DNA from 3 places in the Ensifer sp. CCNWLY38 genome. Region 2 is predicted to be linked to each of the others. Evidence: predicted binding sites of a transcription regulator. Region 2 holds the regulator's gene; each other region holds the start of a gene.
What was found. Region 2 encodes PhoB, which activates phosphate uptake and scavenging genes when phosphate is short. Its sites were predicted from a motif close to TGTCATNNANCTGTCAT; they were not measured.

Region 1 (10,085 bases), on a different contig from region 2:
CCTCCGCCAGCGGATCGAGCGGGTCATAGAGACCGCTGCCCATACGCCCGGCGATATAGAAGCAGCGGGCGGCGCCGACCATACCGATCGCATCCAGCCGGTCCGCATCCTGAAGAATCCTCGCCTCCAGCGTCTCCGGTGCAATGTTGGCCGAGAAGCTGTGGGTCAGGATGGCATGCGCCACGGCGGCGGTCTCTCCCGTACCCCAGCCGAGTTCCTGCAGAATGCCGATCGCCTTCTCCGCCGCCAGACGTGATGCCTGGGTGCGCAAGGGCGAATTCTTCTCGACCGAGACGCAGTCATGCAGCAGCACCGCTGCGGCGAGCGATCGCGCATCACCGCCCTCCTCCGCGTGGATGCGTGCGGCATTCTTCCAGACGCGGATCAGGTGGGCGGCATCGTGCGACCCGTCATCGGCGGCAAAGGCATGCGGCAGCAGCACCGCGGCGAGATCCTCATGCGGCGCGAAGGCTGCCGCCAGTTTCGAAATACGTGTCATGACGTCCTATTGCTGTTCGGCAGGGTTTGTCGGCGCCGTCGATGCGACGCCGACGCCGGACAGGATCTTCTGATAGAAGAGCCCTATCCCGATCAATACCCCGCCAAGGCCGATGAAGGACAGGGCCCGCAGGAAACCTTCGAGGTTGGACATGTCGATCAGGAACACCTTCAGGACAGCGACGAAGACGAGAACGGCCGAGGCGATGCGAATGCTCTTGGCGTGGAAACGCGAACCGAGCACGAGCAGCAGCACGCCGAGCAGCAACCAGACGACCGAATAGGTATATGTCTCTGCCTGCAGGAAGTCCTTCCAATCCGCGATGTTTTCTCCCTGCCATGCGCGGCGGACCGTAAGGCTCGCCCAGGCGAAGGCCAGCACCGCGCCGCTGACCGCAAGCGCCATGACATAGGGCAACGGCCGCTTGTCACGCGCATACCAGGCCAGTCCCGCATAGCCGAGCCCCGGCAGCAGATAGCCGATCAGCAGGAGATCGAAGAACGGGATATGACCGAGAAGCTCGCCGCTGAAATAAGGATTGAGGCCGAGGAGATGAGCCGAAAGCACCGACAGCATCGAGAGCACGCCGAGGCCCATGCCGCCATAGTGGAAGACCGGGCTCGGCGACTTCATGTCGAGGCTCATGAAGATCGCCGAGGCGCCGATCGCCAGCAGGGTATAGATCGATTGCTCGCCGAGCGTCGGCACAGCGCTATCGAGCACGCCGCCGTTCATCGCGTGACGCACGAGAATCGCGAGCGTCAAGAGCACGAAAAGGCTGGCGAGCGCCTGCAGGAGGTTGCGTACCCGCGTGTTCGGCCAGGATCTGAGGAAATAGGCGGAGCCCGCAAGCAGTGCGGCGGGAATACCGTAGCCCGGCAGCAGCGCATTGAAGACGGGCGTGGTGCCGAGATTGCCGGCACCGACGATCGTCGGCTCCCAGGCGATGCGCCCGAGAACGACCACAGCCGCAGCACCGGTCATCCAAGGCAGGATCGGCCAGGTGCGGATGCGCGTCGCGAGCGCATAGGCCGTTCCGAGCACGGCAATCGCAAGTGTCGTGACCAACCCATCGGTCCAGGCATGAAGCGCAAGGACGAAGAACGCGAACGAACCGGCGACCAGCAATCCAGCCGCGATATCGCGCGCCTCGGCCTCGTCGTCGCGGCGATAGAGCCAATCCGCTAACGCGAGCAACGCGGCACCGAGGATGAGCGAGAACAGACCGTGCGGCAGATCGAAGGCATAGTTGCCGGTCATCAGGAACGACATGGCCGTCAGCGCGATGGGGACGACGGCGGCAAGACCGGCCCAGAGGGTCGAATATTGCGGATGGGTGACGAGACGGCGCGATAGCACGAAGCCGCCGAGCAACACGTACAGCGCCGCAAGCAGCATTGCCGTAATCATGGCGGTGCGGCCAGGCAGGACGATCGTCGGCAGAGCGTCGGCGAGCGAGGGATCGAGATAGGCGAGCACACCGCTCAGCGCCGTCAGGCTCCAGACGCCGGCCACTGCCCCGACGGCGGAAAGCACGGCGGGATAGACCGCCGTCGGCCGCCAGGCTCCCAAGGCCGCCAGCGCCGCAATGACCACAGCAAATTCCGTCACGGGATATTTGACCGCGGCCACCGCCGGGCTGATCAGAAGGAGCGCAAGCACCATGGCGGCGATGGCCGCGGAAATGGAGATTGCCGCATGTGGCGGGATAAACAACCGCTCCCATGGTCCGGCAACGGCACCGCGTCGCTCCGCACCCTCAGGGACGTCGGGCGCGGGTGCAGCTTCCGTAGCACCTGGCCAGACGAGGCCGATGCCGATGGTCATCACCAACAGCGCAAAGGCGACCGGCAGCGGTTCGAATGGCGAGGCCGCAGTGATATAGGCAAGCCCCCAAAGCCCGATGCCGACGTTGGCAAGGGTCGGCACTACCGTCCAGGTCCGCAGCCGCGACGCGAGCAACGTCGCAAGCCAGACGATCGAGAGGAAACCGAAGAGGACCCAGGGTCGCGGCTCGTCGCTCGAGACGAGTGCCGGGGTTGCGAGCGAGGCAAGCAGGCCGAGGCCGGCGAGCGCCTGCCCATGCAGCAGCGACAGACCAACGGTCGCAAGCGAGATCGCAGCCAGCAGAACGAATGCCGTGCCCGTGCCGATATAACCGTAGATGCCATAGGCGGCATAGGCGACACCGAACAGGGTGACTGCGCCGGCCGCCGTCAGGATGCCGGGGATCATCGCATTCTGGAACTCATTGGCGATGACAGGCACCGCGCGCCTGCGAATGACCTCCCCTGCTGCCATCAGCAAAAGACCGAACAGGGCGGCAAGCGTCAGGCGAACCGTCGGGCTCAGGAGGCCGGCATCGATCGAATATTTGACCATGAAGACGCCGCCGAGCGCGAGCGCAATGCCGCCGACCCAGACGGCCCAACGTGCGCCGAGCCGGCTTTCCAGGCTTTCGGTCTGACGGAGCGCAGCCGGAACCGGCTGTGGCGCTTCTGTGCTGGCGGCAATGGTCTCGGCACCCTCGATGTCTTCCGCCGCGTTCTCCGCGTCGCCAAAGATCCGGGCCCCCTCGCGCGCGCCGGCCGTCAGGCCGATCGCAGCCTCCTCTACCGTCTCCGGTTCCACCGGCAATTCGGGCGCGGCGGCGAGCTCTTCGGTCGTCGCTTCGGCCTGAACGCCGGCGCCCGATGAGGTCTTCAGCCTTGCGACCTCCGCCTTCAGCGCGGCGATTTCGGCCCCCAGCCGCTCGGCCGTCTTGCGACCGCCGGCAAAGGCGGAAAGAGCGAGAATGAAGGCAAGAAAAGCAAAGAGTTCGAACATGTTTTCCCCTGGCAGTCGCACGCACAGATCGCACGCAACCATACAGATTTTTACGCGCGCCCCAAATCGCTACAGCGCCGCGCGTCTTATCAGACTAGCAAAGGTCGCTGTAGCACTCTGAATTGCTGCGTGTCTTTGTCCTTAAATCGGAGGCGATTCCAGGAAACATGCAATAGACGGCCGAGCGCTGTAATCTCTTCACGGAAATGTCGCAGAACTGTCACCGAGCAACTGGTACAGGCGGATGAACACCGCTGCCTCGGCGCGGTGGTTTCCATCGTTCAACCAGGAGACCCGATCATGGACAAGCATCTCGGCCAGACGGAAGAGACCGAATTCAAGACGCTGACGGAACGCAGGGAAGAGCTGGAAGACATTGGCCACAACTGTTCCACCAACCCGACGATGGGCGACATCATCCATCGCCGTTTCTCGCGCCGCTCGTTCATCGGCGGTTCGCTCGCCGTTGCCGCGATTTCGACGACCGTCAGCCCGCTGGCTCTCCTGACTGCCGAAGAAGCACGCGCCGAGGAAGGCTCGCGCTTCGACTTCACCGAAATCGAAGCCGGCGTCGACGAGAAGCACCACGTCGCCGAAGGTTACGATGCCGACATCCTGCTGCGCTGGGGCGACAAGATCTTCGCCGACAGCCCGGAGTTCGACCCGAAGAACCAGACGGCGGCCGCCCAGGAAAAGCTGTTCGGCTACAACAACGACTATGTCGGCTTCATCCCGCTCGACGGCAGCGCCGACCACGGTCTCCTGGTCGTCAACCACGAATACACCAATGCCGAACTGATGTTCCCGGCCTTCGCCAGCGTGGTGAAGGAAAAGGTGACGAAGGACGGCAAGGAAGTCGAGGAAGAGAAGGTCGTTCTCGGCGAGTACACCAAGGAGCTGGTCGACATCGAGATGGCCGCTCATGGCGGCACGATCATCGAGATCCGCAAGGTCGACGGCAAGTGGCAGCCGGTTCTCGACGGCAAGAACAACCGTCGCATCACGGTCAACACCGAGATGCAGATCACCGGGCCGGCCGCCGGTCATGACCGCCTGAAGACGCCGTCCGACCCGACGGGAAAGAAGGTGTTCGGCACGATCAACAATTGCGCCGGCGGCGTCACCGCCTGGGGCACCTACATGATGGCCGAAGAAAACTTCAACGGCTATTTCGGCGGCGAGCTCGCCGAAGACCACCCGGAGTACAAGCAGCTCAAACGCCTGGGCGCACCGGGTGGCCAGTACGAATGGGCCTCCTTCTACGACCGTTTCGACGTCTCCAAGGAACCGAACGAAGCCAATCGCTTCGGCTGGATCGTCGAGGTCGACGCGCTGGATCCGACCTCGGTACCGAAGAAGCGCACCGCACTCGGCCGCTACAAGCACGAAGGCTGTGAATCGATCGTCAACAAGGATGGGCGCGTCGTGCTCTATTCCGGCGACGACGAGCGTTACGACTATGTCTACAAGTTCGTGACCAAGGGCGCCTTTAACCCTGATGATCGCGCCGCCAACATGGACCTCTTCGACGAAGGCACGCTCTATGTCGCCAAGTTCGACGAGGACGGCACCGTCACCTGGATGCCGCTTACTCACGGCGAAGGCCCGCTGACCGAAGCCAACGGCTTCGCCTCGCAGGCGGACGTGCTGATCAACACCCGCTTCGCCGCCGACGCGCTCGGTGCCACCAAGATGGACCGCCCGGAGGACGTTCAGCCGAACCCCAAAACCGGGAAGGTCTACGTGATGCTGACCAACAATACCAAGCGCAAGGCAGAAGAAGTCGACGCCGCCAACCCGCGCGCCAAGAACGCCTTCGGCCACATCGTCGAGATCACTGAAACCGACGGCGACTTCACCTCACTGAAGAGCCGCTGGGACGTGCTTCTGAAGTGCGGCGATCCTGCTGTTGCCGAGGTCGGCGCTTCGTTCTCGACGGCGACCACCAAGAACGGCTGGTTCGGCATGCCCGACAACTGCGCCATCGACACCGATGGCCGCCTTTGGGTATCGACCGACGGCAACAACCAGAAGGAAACCGGCCGCACCGACGGCATCTGGGCGATCGACACGGACGGCAGTGCCCGCGGCACGTCGAAGCTCTTCTTCCGCGTGCCGGTTGGCGCCGAAATGTGCGGTCCCTGTTTCAACCCGACGTCGGACACCTTCTTCCTGGCCGTCCAGCATCCGGGCGACGCCGGTCTTGCCACTTACGAGACGCCGGCAACCCGCTGGCCTGACTTCAAGGACGACATGCCGGTGCGTCCGGCCGTCGTCGCCGTGACCAAGCAGGGCGGCGGCCGCATCGGCTGACAAAAGCTGCGATCGCAAAGAAGAACGCCGCGCTTTACCGCGCGGCGTTTCTTGTTTCTGGAGTTGTATTTGACGCCGCAATTCCGGACGGAAAACCGCTTCGCACTTTTCCTGGAATTCTATTTGAAGCGACGCAACTCCGGACGGAAAACCGCTTCGCACTTTTCCTGGAATTGCTTTTAACGCCGCAGATTGTCGATCGGGAAGATCGCGCAGGTTTCGGTGCCATGGGCCAGCAGCTTGCCGTTTCCGTCGCGCAGCCAGGCTTCCGAAGTCGCGATCGTTCGGCCGCGATGGACGATACGGCCCTCGCAGAAGACCTCGCCCATTCCCGGCAGCAACGGCCGCACGAGGTTGACCTTGAATTCCACCGTCGTATAGGCCTCGCCGGGTTTCACCGTGGTGAAAACTGCGCAGCCGAGCGCCGAGTCCATGATCGTCGCCGTCCATCCGCCATGCACCGTGCCAAGCGGATTGAGATGTTCCTCGGTCGGAAAACCCTTGAAGACCACCCGGCCCTCTTCGACTTCGCTCAGTCCGAACTTCAGTGTCTTCGACATCGGCGGTGCCGGCAGCTCGCCGCTCAGCAGGTCCTGCATCGCCTTGAGACCGCCGTCGCGGGCGACGCGGTCAAGCGACAGCACGCCGATACCGGATACGGACATGCCGGGATAAAGTTCTTGATACATTGATAACTCCTGGGGGATCAGGCGGCGGAGGATTGCGCTTTCAGCGCTTTGAGCGCCGCATGGACGAAGCCGTCTCGTGCGGAAGAAACGTCGAGGCCGCGCGGCTCATAGACATGGCGGTTGAGGAAGAAGGCGGTCAGGCGGAAAGCGGCGGCAAGGCTGTCGTGATCGGCAGCCCGACGCGCTTCGGCGGAGAGGAAATCCGGCAGCGCCAGCATGCGGTCCGCATAACGCTCCCCGGCCGAGCGGCAAACCGCCCTGCCCGATTTCGGCGAGACATAGACCAGGTCGGTGCGGGCGCCGGTTGCCACACATTCCGTCAGATCGAGCCCGAAGCCGAGATCGTTGAGAACCGCGAGCTCGAAGCGCACGAACAATTCTCCGGCATCGGCGGGATCGGCGAGATGATCGACGATGACGGTGAGTGCCTCGTAGAGATGCGGATGCGGGTCACGCTCAGGAAGCAGCCGCAGAAGTGCTCCGAGCGCTTGGATGCCATAGACCGAGGTCGCGGTTTCCATCAAACGTGCAGCGCGCAGTTCCACCGGCTCGATGCGGAATTCCCCCATATGCTCGTCAAGCCGCGCGCGCCAGGTGACTTCCACCGAATTGCCCGGCTGCAGCACCGGCTGCATGATGCGCGAGCGGCCCGAGCGCACCATACCGAGATGCCGGCCGTGGGCGGCGCTCATGACCTCCACGATGGCAGAGCTTTCGCCGTGCCGCCGTATGCCGAGAATAATGGCCTGATCGCTCCATTGCATGGATATGGCATACACCCGCGGTCGAAAGCGGATCAAGCGATGTTGCGATAGCCAGCGTGATAGGGGCGACTGTCGCCTTTCGGCCACACTCACTGGTTGCCTCATTTGCGACATGCTGTCGCCGCCCCGACGCCGTCTTTGACATTAGAACGGAAGAGCGGCAAAAGCCGTGCCTCCCGCCCGAAAAAACAATCAGCAGGATCAAAATTTCACTATGTGTGTGTCCCGGAACAGCGCCGGCCGCCTGGCGCAGCTCTTCGCCCTTCTTCTCGCCACCTCGGCGCTCGCTAGTTGCGTCACCACGTCGGGGCCGGCCAAGCCGAAGGGACCGGATCCATACTATGTGGCGATGTACGGGCCGCTGCCCAACGAAAAGTTCCCGCTGGATGCGATCGACATCAGCAAGGTCGACAAGCGCTATCTGCGCCAGCAGGTCGCCTACCAGACGCACGAGCCGCCGGGCACGATCGTGATCGATACCCAGAACCGCTTCCTCTACCTCGTCCAGGATGGCGGCATGGCAATGCGCTACGGGATCGGCGTCGGCAAGGCGGGCCTCGAATTCGAGGGCGAGGCCCGCATTGCGCGCAAGGCCGAATGGCCGCGCTGGACGCCGACACAGGACATGGTGGCACGCGAACCGGAGCGCTACGGCCCGCTTGCCGGCGGCATGGAGCCGGGCGTGCGCAACCCGCTCGGGCCGCGCGCGCTCTATCTCTTCCAGGGCAATCGCGACACGCTGTTCCGCATCCACGGCACGACCGAGGCCTGGTCGATCGGCAAAGCCGTTTCGAGCGGCTGCATCCGTCTCTTCAACCCCGATATCATCGATCTCTACAGCCGTGTGCCGCTCGATTCGCGCGTCGTCGTGCTGCAAGCCGAACCGCCGATGACCGAACCGGCCGGGGGCGTGCCGATGGCGAGCGTTTCGAATGGCGGCCTGCCGCCCGCCTATTGATACCTGCTTGACGGAATGGCGGGCGCCTACCAGGCGTCCGGCGTCCGCACCATGTGCACGATATTGGCCGGGTTCATGATCCAGCCGCCGCGAAAACCTTCGCCGAGATCTTCCACCGCATCACAGCGCACAACGCCCCTGGCGGCGAGATGATCAAGTGCGCCCACATGGTCATCGGTAAAGAGTTCGAGCCAGACCTCGGCCTGGCTGTAGTTCGGCGCCTCGTCGATCCAGAGTTGGTTGGGCCCAAGCTTGAAGCCGATGGCCGGCAGCTTTTCTTCGATGGGTTCGAGGCCGACCGTGTCGCGATAGAAGGCGACGACTGCCTCGTATTGATGCGAGGGAACCTTCACCGCGATATTGATGCCGCCTGTAATTTTCGTCATGGCGCAATCTCCTATTGCCGCCCGACGACTGCCGATGCGGCTCATTGTCTGTGTTTCGATTGTCGATAATCTCGCGCCCGGATCCGGAGCGGAAAGCCCGGTGCCGGCTGGCTCAGGCTTGCGGCTCGAGTGCCGGCTTGCCTGAGAGTTCGCTGAGGTAATAGCCCTGGCGCAGGTTGATGCCGTATTCGAGCCAGGCCTTCATGCAGGCAATCTGCGACCAGCCTTCGCAGTTGACATAAGACCCCTTCTGCCCCTGCTCGTTCTCACGCCATCCCTTTTCGGCGATCGTCACCATGGTGGCGCCGTCATCCAGCGACTGGAAGCGCATCTCCACGCGGGTCTGGTAGGGCTCCTCGCCCTTGGCGACCATGGCGTCCCAGCGAAAAACGATCCGCTCGTTCTGCTCGACCGCCTCGACCTGGACCGGGACCTCGCCCCACCATTTGACCGCAGCCCCGGCGACCAGCGGTCCGCTGATGCCGCCAAGGGTGACGAAATAGCGACTGAGCTGATCCGGATTGACGACGGCATCGAAGACCTGGGCGACCGGGCGATCGATCCGTCCATTCACACGGAATTCGAAGGGCATCTGATGTTCCTCCTATTGAGCCCGAACAGAATATGTTATAAAAACATAACATGTCAACCGATTCGAAAGACGACCTCGTTTTCAAAGCTTTGGCCAACGGCCTGCGCCGCCAGATGCTCGACGCCATGAAGCACGCGCCGCAGACGACGGGCATGCTTTGCGAACAATTCGGCAATCTCGATCGCTGCACCGTCATGCAGCATCTGAAGGTGCTGGAAGAGGCCGAACTCGTGCTCGTTCGCCGCGAGGGCCGCGAGCGCTGGAACCACTTGAACGCTTTGCCGATCCAAGCCATTCACGACCGCTGGATCAGCCAATATGCGGGGCACGCAATGTCGGTCCTCTCCGCCCTGCAACAGGGACTGGGCCAACCGTCGGAGTGATGGTTTCGACTTTCCATTGCCCGGCTTTCTTCGTAAGAACGCCCTGACAACACAATCTGGGGACATGGTCGTGCGCTACCTCATCACCGGCACCGCGGGCTTCATCGGCTTTCATCTCGCCAAGCGATTGATCGACGAAGGACATTTCGTGGTCGGCTTCGACGGCATGACCCCCTATTACGACGTGACGCTGAAGCAGCGCCGGCATGAGATCCTGGCGCGTTCGAACGGCTTCAAGGCTGTCGTCGGCATGCTCGAGGATCGCGCGGCGCTCAACCATGCGGCGGAGATTGCCGAGCCCGAGGTCATCATCCACCTCGCGGCCCAGGCCGGCGTCCGATACAGCCTTGAAAATCCCAAGGCCTATGTCGATTCCAACCTGATCGGCTCGTGGAACATCCTGGAACTGGCGCGGGAACTCGGCCCAAAACACCTGATGCTCGCTTCGACGTCCTCGATCTACGGCGCCAACGAGAAGATCCCGTTTGCGGAGACCGATCGCGCCGACGAGCCGATGACGCTCTATGCCGCCACCAAGAAATCGATGGAACTGATGGCGCATAGCTATGCCCATCTCTACAAGGTTCCAACCACCGCCTTCCGCTTCTTCACGGTCTATGGTCCCTGGGGGCGGCCTGATATGGCGCTGTTCAAGTTCGTCGATGCCATCCACAA
Region 2 (10,085 bases):
TCAACCCCGGCGACACCTATGAGTATTCGTCCGGCTGCCCGCTGGATACGCCGTCGGGCGTGATGTTCGGCCATTACAGTATGGAAGCGGAAGGCGGAGAGACCTTCAACGTGGCCATCCCCGCCTTCTCGCTCGATTCACCCGGGCTCGTGCGTACCCTGAACTAGATCATTTCATTGTTTCATCGAAACACTGAAGTGATCTAAGTCTTTGAAATTACGCAATTCCGGACGGAAAACCGTTTCGCACTTTTCCTGGAGTTGCTCTAGCTGACCCGGAGTGCGCCCGCTACTGCGGACGCACTTCGCTTGCTTCGAAACGATAGGTCGTCGAGCAGAATTCGCAGGTGACCTTCACCACGCCATCCTCGATGGTGCTTTCGAGATCATCCGCTTCCAGATTGGCGAGCACCGAACGCAGCTTCTCGCGCGAGCAGCTGCAACGATCAAAGACCGCCTGCGGCTCATAGACGCGAACGCCGCGCTCGTGGAACAGCCGGTAGAGCAAGCGTTCGGTTCCGACCATCGGGTCCGTCAGCTCGTCGGTGTCGATCGTCTCGACCATCACCTTGGCTTCCGCCCAGAGATCGTCATCCTCGAAGACGCTTTCCCCGTCATCGCCATCGCCGCCGGAAAGATCGGGCTGGCGCATGCGATCCGGCGCTTCCGGCAGGAACTGCGCGACCATGCCGCCGGCACGCCAGCGATGGCGCGGCTTGCCGTCTTCATCGCGGTCGAGCAGCTCGGCCACACCGAGCCTGACCTTGGTCGGGATCTGCTCCGACTGGCGGAAATAGACGCCGGCGATTTCTTCCAACGTGGCGCCGTCAAGCGCAACGATGCCCTGGTAGCGCTGGGTATGAGCGCCCTGGTCGATGGTGAAGGCAAGCACGCCCTTGCCGAGCAGTTCATGCGAAAGGGTGCGGCCATCCTTCTCGGCGACCGCAAGCGCATCCGCATCGTAGCGGGCATAGGCGCGCACGCGATCCGGCGTCGAGAAGTCGGCGACGACGAGATCGACCGGACCGTCCCCTTTCGTCTGGACGATCAGCTTACCTTCGAACTTCAGCGAAGTGCCGAGCAGAACCGTCAGCACGACGGTTTCGGCAACGAGCCGCGCGACCGGAAGCGGATAGTTGTGGCGCTCCAGAATTGCGTCGAGCATCGGGCCGAGCTGCACGGCGCGGCCGCGCACGTCGAGGCCTTCCACCTGGAAAGGCACGACGTGATCGTCACCGGCGAAGTCGAATTCACCAAGCCCTGGCGTCATGTCAGTCATGTCTTGCTCCTTGCTTCAGCCAACTGCGTTGCACCAGGGACATTCCTGTTCCCCCGGCGCAACGTGCCCGCTGTCTCAATCGATCCCGCGATAAACGGATTATCCACCGGGTATGTGTCGTTCGCCGTTGCGCCGCACACACCCATGGCAGTCGGCGCTTCACTGTTGTCAGGAGCGCCCCGCAGCCGCCTAGATCGTGTCGCGCGGCGGCAATGTCAATAGCCGGCCTCACAGCCGCCGAAGCGCTGCGCCATCGCGCTGACCGCGGCGCTCGCGAGGGCCTAGACGAGACCCATGCACCAGGCGATGATCGACTTCTGCGCATGCAGGCGGTTTTCGGCCTCATCAAAGACCACTGACTGCGGGCCGTCGATCACTTCGTCGGTCACCTCCTCGCCGCGGTGCGCCGGCAGGCAATGCATGAACAGCGCATCGGATGCCGCGTGCTTCATCAGCGCCTCGTTGACCTGATAGGGCTGGAAAACGTTGTGGCCGCGGGCACGATGCTCCTGGTTCATCGACACCCAGGTGTCGGTGACGACGCAATTGGCGTTGGCAACCGCCTGCTCGGCATCGTGACACAGCAGGATCTCGCCGCCGTTGTTGCGGGCCCAGTTCAGGATCTTGTCCTGCGGCTCGGAGCCAAGCGGCACGGCCATGTTCATGCGATAGCCGAAGCGGGCGGAGCCTTCGATCAGCGAGTGCAGCACATTGTTGCCGTCGCCGGTCCAGGCGATCGTCTTGCCCTTCACCGGTCCGCGATGCTCCTCGAAGGTCATGATGTCGGCCATGATCTGGCAGGGATGAGTGTCATCGGTCAGGCCGTTGATGACGGGTACCGTCGCGTGCTCTGCCAACTCCAGCAGGCGGCGATGGTCGGTGGTGCGGATCATGATCGCATCGACATAGCGTGACAGGACCTTCGCCGTATCGCCAATGGTCTCGGCGCGGCCGAGCTGCATCTCCGTGCCCGACAGGAACAGGGTTTCGCCGCCGAGCTGGCGCATGCCGACATCGAAGGACACACGGGTGCGGGTGGACGGCTTTTCGAAGATCATCGCCAGCATCTTGCCGGCGAGCGGCTTCTCGGCGGTTCCGGCCTTGACCGTCGCTTTTCGGACGCGGGCATCATCGATGATCGTCCGGAGATCGGCGGTCGTCATGGCCGAAAGATCGAGAAAATGTCTGGTGCCTGCCATCGTACTCGGTTCCTGTCTGAAAACGGATCCTAGGTGCGCCCGCTCCTACGGGACGCACAAAGGTCACTTTAACACTTTGGATCGGTCCTACAGCGCCGCGTGTCTCATCAGACGCGCATAGGTCGCTGTAGCACTTTGAAGTGCTGCATGTTTTTATCCTAAAATCGACCAGGATTTAAGGAACATGCAGTCGGCCCTCATCCGTTAAGCGGCGGCGTTGCCGCCAGCCTTCCGCACTGCTTCAGCGGCGCGCTCGATGCGTGCGAGGCCCTCGCGTGCTTCCTCCGCCGTCACAGTCAACGGCGGCAGCAGGCGCAACACGTTGTCGCCGGCCGGCACGGCCAGGAGCTTCTCGGCGCGGATCTCCTTCAAGAGATCGGCCGAGGGGCCCTTCACCTTGATGCCCAGCATCAGGCCATCGCCGCGGATATCCTCGATGACATCGGGATAGCGATCCTTCAGCGAAGCAAGGCCCTGGCGGAAGACGAGCGCGACATCGCGCACATGGGCGAGGAAGCCATCAGCGAGGATGACGTCGAGCACGGCGTTGCCGACGGCCATCGCCAGCGGATTGCCGCCATAGGTCGAGCCATGCGTGCCCGCCACCATGCCGGCTGCCGCCTCCTCCGTCGCCAAGCAAGCGCCGAGCGGAAAGCCGCCGCCGATGCCCTTGGCAACGGCCATGATATCCGGGCGGATGCCCGTCCACTCATGGGCGAAAAGCTTGCCGGTGCGGCCGACGCCGGTCTGAACCTCGTCGAGGATCAGGAGCAGGCCGAATTCGTCGCACAGGGCGCGCAGTTCCTGCATGAATTCCTTGGTCGCGGGACGGATGCCGCCCTCGCCCTGGATCGGCTCGATCAGGATCGCGGCGGTCTCCTCGGTGATCGCATTCTTGACGGCCGCGATGTCGCCGAACGGAACCTGGTAGAACCCTGGGGCCTTTGGCCCGAAACCTTCAATGTACTTTTGCTGACCACCGGCGGCGATCGTCGCGATCGTGCGGCCGTGGAAGGCGCCCTCGAAGGTGATGATGTGAAACTTCTCCGGCTGCCCCTTGGCGAAGTGGTACCGCCGCGCCGTCTTGATCGCGCATTCCAGCGCTTCCGCACCGGAATTGGTGAAGAAGACCCGATCGGCAAAGGTGACGGCCGCCAGGCGGCGTCCAAGACTTTCCTGACCGGGAACCTCGTAAAGGTTGGAAAGGTGCCAGACCTTCTCGGCCTGCGCCTTCAGCGCCTCGACGAGATGCGGATGCGCATGACCAAGCGAGTTCACAGCTACGCCGGCGGCGAAGTCGAGGTAGCGCGAGCCGTCTTCGGCGATCAGCCAGACGCCCTCTCCTCGCTCGAAACGCAACGGCGCGCGCATGTAGGTATCGTAAAGCGGCGTGGTTGCAGTCATGCGAGGCTCTCCTTCACTCCAATCGGCATCGATCCCGCTGTTTTATGCGGCCCGATAAAAATCAAAAATGCCGCCTTTCGGCGGCGCAGGCACTATTCCTATTTCGCAGTGCAATGTCAACAAAACCAAGCCTTGCAGCGCGGTAGCGAGGCCCATTTCCCTGCGACGAAAAAATCGGCTGGAAGGGCTTGCAAAAATGCAACGCCGATCGAGCAAGTTGGGGAAAACTACGAATTCGATTCGGCGTGATTCCCCGGACTCTTGCCACGGAGTCCGGCGGTCAGTACGTTAACATTCAATTACTAGACGCATGCGGCGGACCTAGTCACCAAAAGAGTTATCGCGTTTGCAACCTCGGGATTCAGCCGGGGTGCGGTGAGGGATTCTGCCATCCCCAACGCTGAGAACGGAGAGTGCAGAAATGAACTGGACTGACGAGCGGGTGGAGAAACTGAAGAAGCTTTGGTCCGAGGGCCTGAGCGCAAGCCAGATCGCGGCACAGCTCGGCGGCGTCAGCCGTAACGCTGTCATCGGCAAGGTTCATCGCCTGAGCCTTCCAGGCCGCGCCAAAGCCGGCGGCAGCACCACTGCGGCGGCCCGCCCGAAGCGGCCGACCTCGGCGCCGCGCGCTCCGAACTACGCCGCGCGCGTTTCGACCCGCACCGTTGCCCGCCCGTCCGGCGCCACCGTTCTCAAGGAAGAGATCGAAGTCGATCTCGTTGCCGAGCAGGATTTCAGCATCCAGACCGACGTGGTCGTGCCGATGTCCCGCCGCCTCGAGCTGACCCAGCTCACCGAACGCACCTGCAAGTGGCCGATCGGCGACCCGCTGAAGGAAGAGTTCCACTTCTGCGGCAACGACTCCCCGGAAGCTTCGCCCTATTGCAGCTTCCATGCGCGGCTTGCCTACCAGCCGTCGGCCGAGCGCCGTCGGATGCGCTAAGGATCCGCACAGGACCAAAACGAAAGGGGCCGATCGGCCCCTTTTTTATTGACTTCCGTTTGCCCTTCTCAGCTTTCGAGCGAGTAGCCGGCGCCGCGCACGGTGCGGATGACATCAGGCATGGTCGAGAAGTTCAGCGCCTTGCGCAGGCGGCCGACATGCACGTCGACGGTCCGCTCGTCGACATAGATGTCGTGGCCCCAGACGCCGTCCAGCAACTGCGAGCGCGAGAAGACACGGCCCGGAGAGGACATCAGGAACTCCAGCAGGCGGAACTCCGTCGGCCCCAGGCGAACTTCGCGGCTGCGGCGATGGACGCGATGGGTTTCCCGGTCGAGCTCGATGTCGCCGCAGCGCAGCAGCGTCGAGAGAACTTCGGGCTTCGCCCGGCGAAGCATCGCCTTGACGCGGGCCATCAGCTCCGGCGTCGAGAAGGGCTTGACCACATAGTCGTCCGCCCCGGTCGCAAGACCACGGACGCGCTCGCTTTCCTCGCCGCGCGCCGTCAGCATGATGATCGGCAGCCGCTCCGTCTCCGGGCGCTGGCGCAGTCTACGGCAAAGCTCGATGCCGGAGACACCGGGCAACATCCAGTCGAGGATCAGAAGGTCGGGCAGGCGTTCCTGTAGCCGGATCTCCGCCTCGTCACCCCTGAGGATCGTATCGACGTCGAAGCCTTCAGCTTCCAGATTGTAACGCAGCAGGACGCTCAGCGCCTCTTCGTCTTCGACCACGGCGATTTTTGGCAACATCAGGTAACGTCTCCTTACCGCGAGCGCCGTGCGGGTCCAGCGGACCGGCCGGCGCTCAGACACTCTAAATCTGGAGCACCCCCGCCATTTTCAAAGGCGGTGCGAAAAGCCGCATGCTTCAGATACAGGAATTCGGGGCCGCGACCGAAGCCGCGACCGGATGATATTCATGGGGCATGCATTGCGAACGGCGCGTTTAACGCCAGAGCGGGATGAGGAAAAGTGTATGCGGTTGTCCCCCGCATCCCGCTCAAACCTTCTAGTCGTTGACCGAGCCCAACGTCGACGTGTTGTCATCCTTCGGGCGCTCGCCCTCCGGCTGGGCACCCGTCGCCATGTAATAGATCGTCTCTGCGATGTTGGTCGCGTGGTCGCCGATACGCTCGATGTTCTTGGCGCAGAACAGAAGATGCGTGCAGGGCGTGATGTTGCGCGGATCTTCCATCATGTAGGTGAGCAGCTCGCGGAACAGCGAGGTGTAGATCGCGTCGATCTCCTCGTCGCGTTCGCGAATGCTGTTGGCCTTCTCCGGCGATCGCGAGGCATAGACGTCGAGCACTTCCTTGAGCTGCACCAGAGCGAGCTCGGCGAGGTGCTCGAGACCGCGGGCGAGCTTGCGCGGGATGCCCGAACCGGCAACGGCGATCACGCGCTTGGCGGTGTTCTTGCCGAGGTCGCCGACACGCTCCAGGTCGGAGGCGATGCGGATCGACCCCATGATCTCGCGAAGGTCGGCGGCGACAGGCTGGCGCTTGGCGATCGTGACAATCGCCTTCTCGCCGATCTGGCGCTCGGCATCATCGAGAACGGTGTCGTCCGAGATTACCTTTTGCGCCAGCGCCAGGTCGGAATTGACCAGGGCGCGGACGGATTCGGCGACCATCTGCTCGGCGAGACCGCCCATTTCCGAGATGCGGCGCGTCAGGTACTTCAGTTCTTCGTCATAGGCGGACATGATATGCATGGACATGATCGTCGATCCTTACAGGCGCTTTCCAGTGACTGTTGCAGCCGTGATTGGCCTCAGCCGAAGCGGCCCATGATGTAATCCTGGGTGCGCTGGTCATCCGGATTGGTGAACATCTTGTCGGTGTCGTTCTCCTCGACAAGGTTGCCGAGGTGGAACATGGCGGTGCGCTGCGAAACGCGGGCGGCCTGCTGCATCGAGTGGGTCACGATGACGATCGTGAAGTTCGTGCGCAGTTCGTGGATGAGTTCCTCGACCTTGGCGGTCGCGATCGGGTCGAGTGCCGAGCAGGGCTCGTCCATCAGGATGACTTCCGGGCTGACGGCAACGGCGCGTGCGATGCAAAGGCGCTGCTGCTGACCACCGGAAAGTCCGGTACCCGGCTCCTGCAGGCGGTCCTTCACCTCGTTCCACAAACCTGCCTTCTGCAGGCTGGTCTCGACGACCTCGTCAAAGTCCGCCTTGGTGCGGGCAAGTCCGTGGATGCGCGGACCGTAGGCGACGTTGTCGTAGATCGACTTCGGGAACGGGTTCGGCTTCTGGAAGACCATGCCGACGCGGGCGCGCAGTTCGACCACGTCGATGGTCGGATCGTAGATGTCGTCTTCATCGAGCGTGATCTTGCCGGTGACGCGGCAGTTCTCGATGGTGTCGTTCATGCGGTTCAGCGTGCGCAGGAAGGTCGACTTGCCGCAGCCCGACGGACCGATCAGCGCCGTTACCGTGTTCTCGCGGATGTTGAGGTTGACGTCGAAAAGCGCACGCTTCTCGCCGTAGTAGACCGACACATCCCTGCCGATCATCTTGAAGGGAACCGTGTTCATTTTCTGATCCAAGGCTTTCTCGACCGCTGCTTCTGACATGATGTTCATAGTAATTACCTCACTACCAACGGCGCTCAAAGCGACGTCGCAACAGAATGGCGCCAAGGTTCATGACGACGAGGAAGATGAGAAGAATGATGATCGCGCCGGAGGTGCGCTCGACGAAGGCGCGTTCCGCCTCGTTGGCCCACATGTAGATCTGCACCGGCAGCGCCGTCGACGGCTCCATCGGCGAACCGGGATAGTCGACGACGAAGGCGACCATGCCGATCAACAGCAACGGCGCGGTTTCGCCAAGCGCGTGGGCAAGGCCGATGATCGTACCGGTCAGAATGCCCGGCATGGCCAGCGGCAGAACGTGGTGGAAGATGGTCTGCATCTTCGAGGCACCGAGACCGAGCGCCGCCGAGCGGATGGACGGCGGGACCGCCTTCAAGGCCGCGCGGGTGGCGATGATGATCGTCGGCAGGGTCATCAGCGTCAGCACGAAACCGCCGACGACCGCCGCCGAACGCGGCATGCCGGCAAAGTTGATGAAGACGGCGAGACCCAACAGACCATAGACGATCGACGGAACGGCCGCGAGGTTGTTGATATTGACCTCGATCAGGTCGGTGAGCCGGTTCTTCGGAGCGAACTCTTCAAGATAGATCGAGGCGGCAACGCCGATCGGCAACGACAGCACGAGCACGATCAGCATCATGTAGAACGAGCCCAGCGCAGCAACGCCGACGCCGGCGGCTTCCGGACGGCTGGAAGCACCGAAGGTGAAGATGCCGGTGTTGAAGCTCTTCCTCAAGACACCTGCCTCAGCAAGCTGGTTCATCCAGGTAACCTGCTGGTCCTTGACCTTGCGCTTGCTCTCTTCGACCTTGAGGTCGATCTGCCCCTTGTTGGCAGAGTCGATGTTGGCTTCGGCCAACAGGGTGACCGGAATGGTCTTGCCGATGATGGACGGATCCGCCACGACCATGTCGCGCAAGAGCGTACGGGAGCTCGCCGAGACCATGTCGGTCGCCTGCTTGACCAGCGGCCGCTTGGTCGCATCGATGCCGAGCTGCTTGACGAGCGCATCGCGCACCAGCAGCGGATAGTTGGCGGCCACCAGTACCTTGCTGTCGGTCGTGCGTTCGCCGTTGGGGTCGATGACCTTTTCGGTAAACTCGATCGGCAGCGTGATCGTCGTCTGCTGGAACGCGGTGTAGCCATTGGAAATGACGGTCCACAGCAGCAGCGCCAGGAAGAAGAGACCGGTGCTGATTGCGGCAATGCCGTAGGCGCGGAACCGGCGCTCGGCGGCGTAGCGGCGCTTGATGCCGATATCGCGTTTTGCGGATTCGGGACGGGCGGAGATCCGGACGGTCGGGGAAGCGATGTCGGTCATTCGTACTGTTCCCGGTATTTGCGCACGATATAGAGCGCGTAAATGTTGAGGCCGAGCGTGATGACAAAGAGCGTGATACCCAGCGCGAAGGCCACCAGCGTCTGCGGCGAGGTGAACTCGAGGTCGCCCGTCAACTGGTTGACGATCTTCACGGTCACCGTCGTCATCGGCTCGAAGGGATTAATCTGCATGCGGGCCGCGACACCGGCTGCCAGCACCACGATCATCGTTTCGCCGACGGCACGCGATGCGGTCAGAAGCAGCGCGCCGACAATGCCGGGAAGTGCTGCCGGAAGAATGACCTTCTTGACCGTTTCCGAGCGGGTGGCGCCGAGGCCCAGCGACCCGTCACGCAGTGCGCGCGGCACCTGGGTGATAATGTCGTCGGAGAGCGACGACACGAACGGGATCAGCATGATGCCCATGACGATGCCGGCGGTGACCACGCTCTGCGCCTGGATGAAGTTCTGGTAGTTGCCGGTGGCAAGGCCGTTCAGCTGCGCCGAGATATCACGCAGGAACGGACCAACAGTCACCAGGGCGAAGAAACCGTAGACGATGGTCGGGATGCCGGCGAGCACCTCGAGCAGCGGCTTTGCGGTCGACCGCAAGCGCGGGCTTGCATACTCCGCCATGTAGATGGCCGCGAAGAGGCCGATCGGCACCGCGAAGAGCATGGCCACGAAGGCGATGTAGAGCGTGCCGGTGAGAAGCGGGATCAGGCCGAACTGGCCGGAGGCGCCGCCGCTGCCAGCAGCAGCGAAACGCGGATCCCAGACCGTGCCGAAGAAGAATTCGAACGGCGAGACCATGGTGAAGAAGCGGCCGGCTTCCGACAGCATCGAGGCGACGATGCCGACCGTCGTCAGGATGGCGATGGAAGACGCGACGATCAGCGCGCCGAGAATGACCCGCTCGACCTGGTTGCGTGCACGGAAGCGGGTGGCGATGTTGCGGATGGCGTAGATGCCGCCGGCAATCGCGATCAACAGTACGGCCGCGGTCATCAGCCAGCGATTGGTGGCGGTCATCGCGTTGAAATGCTGGGCGACGGCGACCATGTAGGGCTCGCCTTCGCCGGCAAGGGCGACGCCCTTGGCTGCGAGCGTCGAGCGGAGATTGGCGGCACCGCTTTCGAGTGCCGCGATCTCCTCGCCGCTCAGGCGCAGCAGACCACCGGCGACGGACTTGACCTGGCCGAGCGCGAGCTGAACGGCGGCGCCCCCTTGGCTCTGGACGGTGTCCGGCAGGGCCGCGCGCGTGCTTCCGTCAATATAGATAGGAGCGGCAATCAGCCAGGCGCCGAGAACGAGCGCCGCCGGAAGCATCGCCCA
Region 3 (10,085 bases), on a different contig from region 2:
CAGCATCATCGAGATCGGCCTTTCGGTCGGCTATTCCAGTCCCAGCCACTTCGCCCAGATTTTCCGCCGTGAAACGGGGCTCACGCCGAGCGACTATCGCAGGGGCTAGGCTCATTCGGCACAGAATGGAGCAAAATCCCGATAGCCTCGGCAAGCCACCGCGAGAGGAAAAATCCCAGATTTCATAGGGTTCTCCTTGTCGAAAGCAAACACCTCTCCGCTTCCGGAGCGGGTTGCAAGCAACAAGGAGATATCTTGATGACGAATATCAACGGCAAAGTCGCACTGGTCACCGGTGCTTCGAGCGGCATTGGCGCAGCAACGGCGCGTGCGCTTGCCGAAGCCGGCGTAAAGGTTGGCATCGCTGCACGGCGCACCGATCGTCTGGAAGAGCTGAAGGCAGAAATCACTGAGAAGGGTGGCGAAGCCCTGGTCATCGAGATGGACGTGGTCGACCCGGCTTCCGTCGAAGCTGGCGTGAAGAAGCTGATTGATGCTTATGGCGCGATCGACATTCTCTTCAACAATGCCGGCCTGATGCCGCTTTCCGACATCGACCAGTTCAAGACCGCCGAATGGCTTCGCATGGTCGATGTCAACGTGAAGGGTCTCTTGAACACGACGGCAGCCGTGCTGCCGCAGATGATCAAGCAGCATTCCGGCCATATCTTCAACACCTCCTCGATCGCCGGCCGCAAGGTCTTCAAGGGGCTGTCGGTCTATTGCGCCACGAAGCATGCCGTGACCGCCTTTTCCGACGGCCTGCGCATGGAGGTCGGCCAGAAGCACAACATCCGCGTCACCTGCATTCAGCCCGGCGCGGTCGCGACCGAACTTTATGACCAGATCACGGATCCGGGCTACCGCCAGCAGATGGACGATCTCGCCAAGCAGATGACCTTCCTGCAAAGCGCCGACGTGGCCGACACGCTCGTGTTTGCGGCCCAGGCACCCGCGCACGTCAATGTGGCCGAGCTCTTCGTCCTGCCGGTTGAACAGGGCTGGTAGTCGTAAACCATCGGCCTTCCCGTCCGGGACGGGGAGGCCGACGATCAAGGAGTTTTCCCATGAAGGAAGTACCGGCCTCCGGGGTCTTTCGTCAGCTCGAACCGGGTCCGATCGTGCTCGTGACGACCAGCTATGAAGGAACGCCCAACGTCATGACGATGGGCTTCCACATGATGATCCAGCATGCGCCGCCGCTGATCGGCTGCGTCATCGGTCCCTGTGATCATAGCTACCGCGCGCTGAGGGCGACCGGCGAATGCGTCATCGCCGTCCCGACCATCGATCTGGCAAGAGCGGTCGTCGATATCGGCAATTGCTCGGGCGACACGGTCGACAAGTTCGAGCGTTTCAGCCTGACGCCGCAGCCGGCACGCAGCGTCGCGGCGCCACTGATCGGCGAGTGCCTTGCCAATATCGAATGCAGGGTGGTCGATATCGTCGAAGCCTATAACCTCTTCATCCTTAAGGCCGAACGGCTGTGGATCGACACGGACCGCAAGGAGCGGCGGACCCTGCATCATCGCGGCGACGGTGTTTTTGCCGCCGACGGCGATGTGCTCGATCTCAGCGAGCATATGGTGAGATGGCATCACCTTCCGAGGTGACGCCATCGCCGCCCTAGCAGTCGCCGGGTAGGAAACTCCTCGGGCAATGGTCGAGCTCCGGCCCGGTCCAGTCGAAAGCGGCTAGCGCCGAGGGCGCTCCGGCATTGGCATTACCGTTCCATCGATCGAAGTTGACCGCAAGCACGAGCAGCAGGACGACCGTTGCGGCGAGAGTTTCGACCAGCGACGGGCGGGGCGCCTGCGGCGGTTGTCGTCGGCCGCCGCAATATCCCGGAAGGCGGGATGAAGATTGTCACAACCGGACATGACGGTTTCCTTCGAACGCGATCAAGGGACGAGCACCGTGGGGCCGTCGCTGCGGCGTTCGAGAATGTCGGCATGCGCGCGCTGCGCTTCCGACAACGGATATTTCCGGGCGGCCGTGAAAGGGCGCCGTCAGCCCTTCTTGATCAGATTGACCGCCACCAGAGGACCGCCGAACTGTTGCATGGGCGCGGCGGCCTTGAGGTCACCGAGATCGAGCGCTGCAAAGCCCAGGTTCTCAATAAGACCTGCGACGCTGGCATTGGCGCCCTCATCGTTGCCGGACAGCAGCACCACCCTGCGCCCCGAGGCCTCGGCGGGGTCGGCTGCGAGCAAGGCGGCCGGAAGCGTATTGAAGGCCTTGACCACTTTTGCGCCTGGAAGCGTCTCGGCGACGATGTCGCTCGAAAGCCTGCCGCCCAGGTCGGCGGGACGGAATTCGGGGAAAGTGATCGCATTGGTGGCGTCGATGACGATCGTCCCCGTCCAGTCGTTGCGAATCTTTGCCAGATCAGGCACCGCCGTGAACGGCAGGGCGAGGATGACGATATCCTGCGCCACGGCTTCGTCGATCTCGACGGGGATTGTCGTGTCGGCGGACTTCCTGGCGGCGGCAAGCGATGCGGGTCCCCGGCTGTTTGCCACTTTGACAGGTATGCCCTTTGACGCGAAATGTGCGATGAGCGCCGAGCCGATGGCACCGGATCCGATGATTGCGTAGGTCATTTCGATTTCCTTCAGTTTCCTTGTTTGGGATGGGGCCAGGTGATGTTTCTGGGCCCGTCGGGCAGCGGCGTAAACTCCGTTTCTCCCGGCACGCCGGGGAATGAGCGGTTCTGCCAGTGGAAGGCCGCCTGCTCGATGCGGTCGCGGCGGCTTGACACGAAGTTCCAGAAGATGTGCCGTTTCTCGGCGAGCGGTTCGCCGCCGAGCGCCATGAGCCGCGTCGGGACGATCGCTTTGAGGACGATTTCGGAGCCGGGTTTGAACACAACCAGTTGATCCTGAGTGAACCGCTCTTGCTGTGCGGCGACTTCGATCGTGCCGCTGATGACGAAGGCGGCCCGTTCGATGTGCTCGCCGTCGAGGCGGAAGCGCGCGCCGGCGGCAAGGGCCACGTCGGCGTTGAACATGTCGGAGAACATTCTTGCCGGCGCGCGCTCGCCATAAAGCGAGCCTGCGATCAGGTGCATGTCGACGCCTTCCCCCTCGATGCGCGGCAGCGCATCCGCCGCAATATGCTGGAAGCCAGGGTCCGTTTCCTCGTGCATGGTCGGTTTCTCTTCGAGCTCCGCGTTTTCGAGTGCGTTCTTTGGTTATGTCGGAAAGACACCCTCAGTTTACGCAAAGGTTTTTAGCCGGCGCCAGAGATCGAGTGCTGAATGAAGGTCGGGGAGTCGCGGCCGCCTCTTGGGGGGCTCAAGCGGGCGCAGCCCACTGGGTTTTCGAACTTCGATCGTCAACGGGTGGAGAGGGGCGGGGGAGGCGGTGGCGTTGTCGCGCCGGTGCCGAGCGAACGTTGGACCATGACGCTGTCCGCCCAGCGCCCGTAGCGATAGGCTACCCCCTGCAGGAGGCCAACGCGAACGAAGTTGAACCGATCGTGCAGAGACAGCGAGGCAACATTCTCGGCATCGATATAGCCGATCATCTGCCGGAAGCCGGCTGCGGCACAGGCGTCGATCAGGCCGCGCATGAGCAGACCTCCGAGGCCCTGGCCAAGATGCTCGTGATGAACATAGATCGAGTGCTTGACGGTGTAGCGGTAGGCAGGTCGCTTGCGAAACAGGACGACATAGGCGTAGCCGACCACTGCGCCCTCCTTGATCGCGACAAGGTGCGGGAAGCGGCGGCTCTTGAAGTTCTTCCGCCGCTCGCGCAGATCGTCCGGCTGCGGCGTGTCACCCTCGTCCACACCCTCCTCGATGCCGCGGCGAATGTGGCGGCGATAGATCGCCAGCATCGCGTCCACGTCGCCGTCCCGCGATGGGCGAATGACGATTGACTTGTCCTGCTGCATGAGGGATCCGAAATTCCTAAATCCTATTCGGCGACGACGTAGGTATGAAGTCGTACGCGGCCCGATGCGTCCGTTTCACGGTAGAGACCTTGGATCTCAACGTCAAAGCCGGGAAACGTGTTGAAACAGGCTTCGAACATCTTGAGATAGTCGATCATCGGCTGCGCTCGCTCGGTCAACCGCTCGCCCGGCACGATGGTGGCGATCCCCGGCGGATAGACGACGAAAGGCGTCGTTGCGATCCGCCCGGCGATGGCGTCGATCGGCAGATAGTCCACATCGTTGCGCACGAGGCAGCGCGCCGCGTCGTGGGGCGAAAGGGCAATATCAGGCAGGTGCGCTTCTGAAAATTGCTTCGCCTGCAGCGCGCTGACATTGGCGTCGCGGAAGAAGCGATGCATATCGCCGCACAGGTCGCGTAACCGCACGTCGGCGTAACGACCGGGTCGGCGGCGATAGAATTCCGGGATTGCCTCTTCCAGAGGCGCATTGTCGTCATGAAGCCGCTTGAAAGCAACAAGGCCGCTGATCAATGTGCCCGCCTTGCTTGCCTCGACGCCGGGGGTGAGCAGGAACAGCAGGGAATTCAGGTCGTTCTTTTCCGCGACGATCCGGTTTTCACGCAGGTATTGCGCGACAATCGGCGCCGGAATGCCGTGGTCGGCATATGCGCCGGTCGACCTGTCGAATCCGGGCGTGAGCAGCGTGAGTTTGTTGGGATCGGTCATTGCGAAGCCCGGCGCCATGTCGGAAAAGCCGTGCCACGCAGCACCTGGGGCGAGGTGCCAGAAGGCCGGATTGATGGCGAGCTGATCGGTGGCGACGCTCTCCCAGGGCACGTCGTGCACCGCTCCAGGGCTTGCCACATCCGGCATCGCCACCCGGTCCGGCACGAACGGCTCGAAAAACCAGCGGCGCTCGGGCCGACGCTCCTTCTCCTCGAACTCCCGGCGCACAGCCCGTATCTTCTTGCGCAGTTCGATGCCGAGGCGGATCGTATCATCCCACAACACTTCGCCAGAGCGGCCCTTCATCATCTGCGCGCCGACGTCCAGGGAGGCGAAGAGGGGATAGAAGGGTGAGGTCGAAGCGTGCTGCATGAAGCTCTCGTTGAAGCGCCGGTGCTCGACCCGGCGCTTCTGGCCAGTGATGTGCCGATCCTTCATGTGGATCTGCGAAGCCTGTGAAAAGCTCGCAAGCTGCTTGTGCGTGGATTGCGTGGCGATGATGCCCGGCGCTTCGGGTCCGAGTTCTGCGAGGCCCATGGCAAAACGACCGGCATAGAGCGGATGAAACTTCATGAAGCCCGCCCAGGCCTCGTCGAACAGGATGTAGTCGCACAGATGCCCGATGGCCTTCAGGATCATCTCGGCATTGTGGATCGTGCCGTCATAGGTGCACTGTTCCACGACCGCCACCCGAAACGGGCGCGGCTTTTGCCAGGCGTCAGGGTCCTTGACCAGTGGGTGGGTGCGAATACGCGCTCGCAGCGTCTCCTCGTTCAGGGAGCCAAAATCCATGGGGCCTATCAGGCCATGGGCGTTCCGTGCGGTCGGCACGTAAACCGGGATACCGCCGGAAATCATCAGCGCGCCGTGATGCGCCGCTTTGTGATTGTTGCGGTCGAACAGAACCAGGTCGCCATCGGTGACGAGGGCGGAGAGCGCGACCTTGTTGGAGGTCGAGGTGCCGTTGAGGACGAAGTAAGTCTTCTCCGCGCCAAAAATCTTGGCGGCTTCCTTCTGCGCCGCGAGCGCCGGGCCCTCATGGGTCAGGAGATCGCCGAGGTCGAGCACGGAATTGTCGAGGTCGTCGCGGAAAACCGCTTCGCCCAGATGCTCCATAAACACGCGGCCGACCGGGCTGCGGCTATAGAACACACCGCCATTATGGCCGGGACATGTCCAGAGCTGGTTGCCTTCCTCGGCGTAGTCCACCAGCGCGCCAAAGAAAGGTGTCTTCATCGTCTCGGCATACTGCTTGAGGCGGCTGATGAGGTTTTTCGCGATGAAGGCAGGGGTCTCCTCGGACAGGAAGACATAACCGTCGATGAAGTCGAGCACCTCTACCGGCACATCCTCGAAGCGCTTGCGGCGGATCAAGAGAATGATGGGGAATTCGAGGCCGCGACGGCGCATCAGGTTGATGAGAGAGGCTGTCTTGCCCTCCATGCCCTTCTTGCCCCAATCGACCATCATGCAGCCGATGGCAGCGTCCGTCTGGACGGCGATCTCAGCGTCTTCGAGATTGCGTGCGCGCACCACCTCGAAACCGGACCGTTCAATCTCCTCGACGATTTGGTGGTAGCGGGCTCCCTCCAGATCCTCGCTGTCGAAGGCGGGTGTCGCGAACAAAAAGGTGAAGCGCCTGAAGTAGTCCATCTGAGCCTCCGCCATCAATAAGCAGCGAGTTGTTCGTGTGTTTCGTGACGATGTTGTGACAGCGGCCCGGATTATCTGTGATCTTGCAGACCGACGCGTGCCGGCCATTCGTCCAAGAGTCCTCGTGGAGCAGCGGGAGAGGGGGCAGTGGTCTCTCTATTCAAAGTTTGTCTGCCCCCATCAAACGGGATGCTGTGTAAGATTTCCCCAACTGCACCGGACGGATCACGGCCCTCAGGGCCGAACCCCGGTGATCTTCGTTCCGTGGGGAAAACAATGGATCTGCAAAAGATCAAGACGCTTCTCGACTTTGTCGGGCGCTCGCGTGTCTCGGAGTTGACAGTCAGCGATGCCGACACGACTGTCGTCATTCGCAATCCGGCTCGTTTAGCCAACCTGGAAATCCCAACCGCAGTGCAGGCAACGCCATCGACGGTCGAGCCACCAAGGTTGGATGACCAGCCGCAAACGCAGCTTGTTCGTGCTTCGACCTCAGGCATCGTACATCAGTCAAACAGCCCGGGATCCGCTCCAATGGTGGCGGCAGGCGATCCGGTAGAGGTGGGGCAAGCTCTCTGCATCGTGGAGGCGATGAAGGTCTTCACGACTATATCGGCTCCGTTCGGCGGTATCGTCAAACGCATCTTCTTTGCGGACGGCCAGGAGGTCGCCTTTGGCGACCCGCTCGTGGAGATCGGGTGATGGACGCGTCTTTCGAGGCCGCCCGGAAAATCGGCCACCCATTCCAGTCTGTCCTCATCGCCAATCGCGGAGAAATCGCCGTGCGGATCGAACGGGCCTGCAAGGAACTCGGCCTTCGCGCGATCCGTGTTGCATCCGAGGCGGATAGGGTGGGAGCGGCAGCTCCGGGCGAAGGTGGTCCACTCTCGATCGGGCCGTCGGCGCCAGCCAGGAGTTACCTCAACCAGGCGGCGATCCTGCTTGCAGCGCGTGTGACCGGCGCGGAGGCGATCCATCCGGGTTACGGGTTTCTCTCGGAGAATGCGGATTTCGCCGAAGCGGTCGAAAAAGCCGGACTGGGTTTCGTTGGTCCACCGGCCTCGGCAATCCGCATCATGGGCGACAAGATCGCTGCCAAGCGCGCTATGATGGCTGCCGGCGTCCCTTGCGTGCCGGGACCGGGCGAACCTCTACCTGATGACCTGGACGCCGTGCGCACCATCGCCGAGGCCATTGGCTACCCGGTCATCGTCAAGGCGGCCGGTGGCGGCGGCGGGCGGGGCATGCGCGTCGTGCGCGACGGCGCCGATATAGCCGATGCGGTCGCGATCACGCGCGAGGAGGCGCGCCGCGCCTTCGGCAAGCCTGAGCTCTACGTGGAGAAGTTTCTGGAGCACCCGCGCCATGTCGAGTTCCAGGTGCTCTGCGACAATCACGGCAATGCCGTCTGGGTTGGTCATCGCGATTGCTCCGTTCAGCGACGGCACCAGAAGGTCGTCGAGGAGGCGCCGGCACCCGGTATTGCACCGGAACTCGCAGAGAAAATCGGCGCGCGCTGCGCAGAAGCCTGCCGGCAGATCGGCTATCGCGGCGTTGGGACCTTCGAGTTCCTGTACGAGCACGGAGAGTTCTACTTCATCGAAATGAACACCCGGCTGCAGGTCGAACATCCCGTGACGGAGGCGACAGCCGGTGTCGATCTCGTGCACGAACAGCTGCGTTCAGCCCAGGGCGACGTGCTCGACACGGGCCGTTTTCGCGGCGAGGCGCGGGGACACGCCTTCGAATGCCGGATCAACGCGGAGGACCCAACCACTTTCGTGGCCGCCCCCGGTCGCATTTCAGCGGTTCGTTTTCCGAGCGGACCGGGCATTCGCGTCGATACCCATATCTCGGCCGGATACCGGGTTTCCCCGTACTATGATTCCCTGATTGCCAAGCTGATCGTCCATGCGCCGACCCGCGACGAGGCGATCCGGCGCATGCAGGTCGCCCTTTCGGAAACCAGTATCGAGGGCATCTCCACCAACCTTCCGCTGCACGAAAGGATCTTTGCAGATCCGGATTTCATGCAGGGCTGCGTCGATATCCATCATCTTGAAAAACGTTTGAGGGAGGAAGCCGGTGTCAAGGCGTGACCGCTCGTCAGGCAGATCCGGGATCGGTGACTTCTCCGATCCGGCTCTCATCTCCACTCTGACCACCTGGCTTGGCGCTTCCGGCGCGAGCGAGTTGGAGATCAGCACGAAGGACGGCCACGCCCTGAAGATTGTGCTGGCCCCCGACGCCAACCCGGTGAGGCGTCGTGACGAGGCTCAGGATGTCACCTCGCCGGTGACTGAGGGGTGGGCCGTCAAGGCGCCGCTCGCCGGGGTGTTTCGTGATCGACATCCCGGTAGCTTGGATGCTTCACCGCTTGCCGGTGAGGGCTGCACGCTTGAGGTGGGCGGCGTCGCCGGTTTCGTGGAGGTCGGACCCATCCTGCTCCCGGTGATCGCGCCGGCGACTGCGATCGTCGCTGGCGTTCATGCCCGTGCCGGAGAGTTGATCGGCTACGGAGACCCCGTTTTGACCATGGAACACGCCCAATGAGCCTCCTGCAACAGGCCCCGTTCCCGTCGCCTGCCTCAATCGTCCCGAATACCGAGGAACTGGCGAAGATATCCTTCATCGGCACGCGTGCCTTTCTGCTCGAAGCACCCGGGGCCTTCGACCTGCCGAACCAGAGGCGCATCTGGGCGCTCTCCCGCGCGCTCGAGACGCACGAAGACGTCGCCGAGATCGTTCCTGGCATGACGAACCTGCTCGTGATCTTGAAGGAGACCCCGGACGATGCGCAAGCGGTCGTCCGGCAACTGCAGGACGAATGGCAGCGTTCGCAGGGCATTGATCTTGCCGGTCGACAAATTGAGGTCTCCGTCACCTATGGCGGCGAACATGCCACGGATCTGCCGGCGCTCTGTGACCTCAGCGGTCTCAGCGACCGGGAAGTCGTGCGTATTCATCACGAAGGCATCTATCGCGTCTTCGCTCTCGGCAGTGCGCCGGGCTTCGGGTACCTGCACGGGCTTGATCCACGCATCCATATGCCGCGAAAGACCGTGCCCTCGCTCAAGATGGCGCGGGGCTGCGTCACGATCGGCGGCATGCAAACCGGTGTGGCCGTGCTGACCGGCCCGAACGGATGGAATTCGATCGGCTTTGCCGAACTTCAGATGTTCGACCCCCAGGCTGCAGCGCCCGCCTTGATGGCGCCTGGCGATACCGTGCGCTTCCGCCCTGAAAGGATCGAGTTGTGATCGAAATCCTCGAAACCGGCCCGCTGAACACTGTCCAGGATCGGGGGCGTCCGGGCTATCGGAATATCGGGGTCACGGCCTCAGGAGCAATGGACCCCGTGGCACTGGAGATAGGGAACGTCCTCCTTAGCAATCCGCAGGGGGCCGCCGTCATCGAGGTCCAGACTTTCCCCTTCCGGCTATGTTTTGCCAAAGGTGGCGCATTCGCACTTACGGGTGCCGATTGCCGGGCGAAGCTCGATGGTGTCGCCCTGCCGCCCTGGTGGGCTGCGGAAGCTGAGGCCGGTCAGGTGCTGGAGCTCTTCCCGCCGCTTCGCGATGCACGGGCCTATGTGAGCCTGGCTGGCGGGGTCGATGTGGCGCAGGTGATGGGATCGCGCAGCACGTCGTTGCGTGGAAGCTTCGGCGGGTTTTCCGGCAGGACCCTTGCCGCCGGCGACGGCATCGCGACGGGTCCGGTCGAACCGGCTGTCCTGCCGAAAGGTGGTTTCGGCGTTGTGCCGCCAGCGGTTGCCTTGAAGGATGTGTTTCCAGTCGACGAAGATGG

Region 1: V7S54_RS17890 (PhoX family protein) is a predicted target of PhoB. The motif match lies at 3,533-3,549, and genes of this name have one in related genera.
Region 3: V7S54_RS22645 (Orn/Lys/Arg decarboxylase N-terminal domain-containing protein) is a predicted target of PhoB. The motif match lies at 6,323-6,339, and genes of this name have one in related genera.

The regions. Positions count from the first base shown of each region.
Region 1 covers NZ_JBBBBO010000008.1:23,049-33,133, reverse strand. Annotated here, with positions in the region: gene V7S54_RS17900 (HD domain-containing protein) at 1-499, opposite strand, end outside; gene V7S54_RS17895 (DUF2339 domain-containing protein) at 506-3,325, opposite strand; gene V7S54_RS17890 (PhoX family protein) at 3,626-5,638, shown strand; gene V7S54_RS17885 (PaaI family thioesterase) at 5,818-6,327, opposite strand; gene recO (DNA repair protein RecO) at 6,345-7,091, opposite strand; gene V7S54_RS17875 (L,D-transpeptidase) at 7,306-8,049, shown strand; gene V7S54_RS17870 (hypothetical protein) at 8,076-8,435, opposite strand; gene V7S54_RS17865 (SRPBCC domain-containing protein) at 8,548-9,027, opposite strand; gene V7S54_RS17860 (ArsR/SmtB family transcription factor) at 9,078-9,410, shown strand; gene V7S54_RS17855 (NAD-dependent epimerase) at 9,481-10,085, shown strand, end outside.
Region 2 covers NZ_JBBBBO010000001.1:658,071-668,155, forward strand. Annotated here, with positions in the region: gene apaG (Co2+/Mg2+ efflux protein ApaG) at 1-167, shown strand, start outside; gene V7S54_RS03250 (Hsp33 family molecular chaperone) at 289-1,278, opposite strand; gene argF (ornithine carbamoyltransferase) at 1,560-2,477, opposite strand; gene V7S54_RS03260 (aspartate aminotransferase family protein) at 2,682-3,881, opposite strand; gene V7S54_RS03265 (GcrA family cell cycle regulator) at 4,303-4,824, shown strand; gene phoB (phosphate regulon transcriptional regulator PhoB) at 4,893-5,576, opposite strand; gene phoU (phosphate signaling complex protein PhoU) at 5,836-6,549, opposite strand; gene pstB (phosphate ABC transporter ATP-binding protein PstB) at 6,600-7,415, opposite strand; gene pstA (phosphate ABC transporter permease PstA) at 7,429-8,751, opposite strand; gene pstC (phosphate ABC transporter permease subunit PstC) at 8,748-10,085, opposite strand, start outside.
Region 3 covers NZ_JBBBBO010000011.1:19,194-29,278, reverse strand. Annotated here, with positions in the region: gene V7S54_RS22675 (AraC family transcriptional regulator) at 1-109, shown strand, start outside; gene V7S54_RS22670 (SDR family oxidoreductase) at 259-1,008, shown strand; gene V7S54_RS22665 (flavin reductase family protein) at 1,068-1,613, shown strand; gene V7S54_RS22660 (NADPH-dependent F420 reductase) at 2,010-2,603, opposite strand; gene V7S54_RS22655 (pirin-like C-terminal cupin domain-containing protein) at 2,615-3,070, opposite strand; gene V7S54_RS22650 (GNAT family N-acetyltransferase) at 3,337-3,897, opposite strand; gene V7S54_RS22645 (Orn/Lys/Arg decarboxylase N-terminal domain-containing protein) at 3,921-6,278, opposite strand; gene V7S54_RS22640 (acetyl-CoA carboxylase biotin carboxyl carrier protein) at 6,555-6,980, shown strand; gene V7S54_RS22635 (acetyl-CoA carboxylase biotin carboxylase subunit) at 6,980-8,377, shown strand; gene V7S54_RS22630 (hypothetical protein) at 8,364-8,831, shown strand; gene pxpB (5-oxoprolinase subunit PxpB) at 8,828-9,538, shown strand; gene V7S54_RS22620 (biotin-dependent carboxyltransferase family protein) at 9,535-10,085, shown strand, end outside.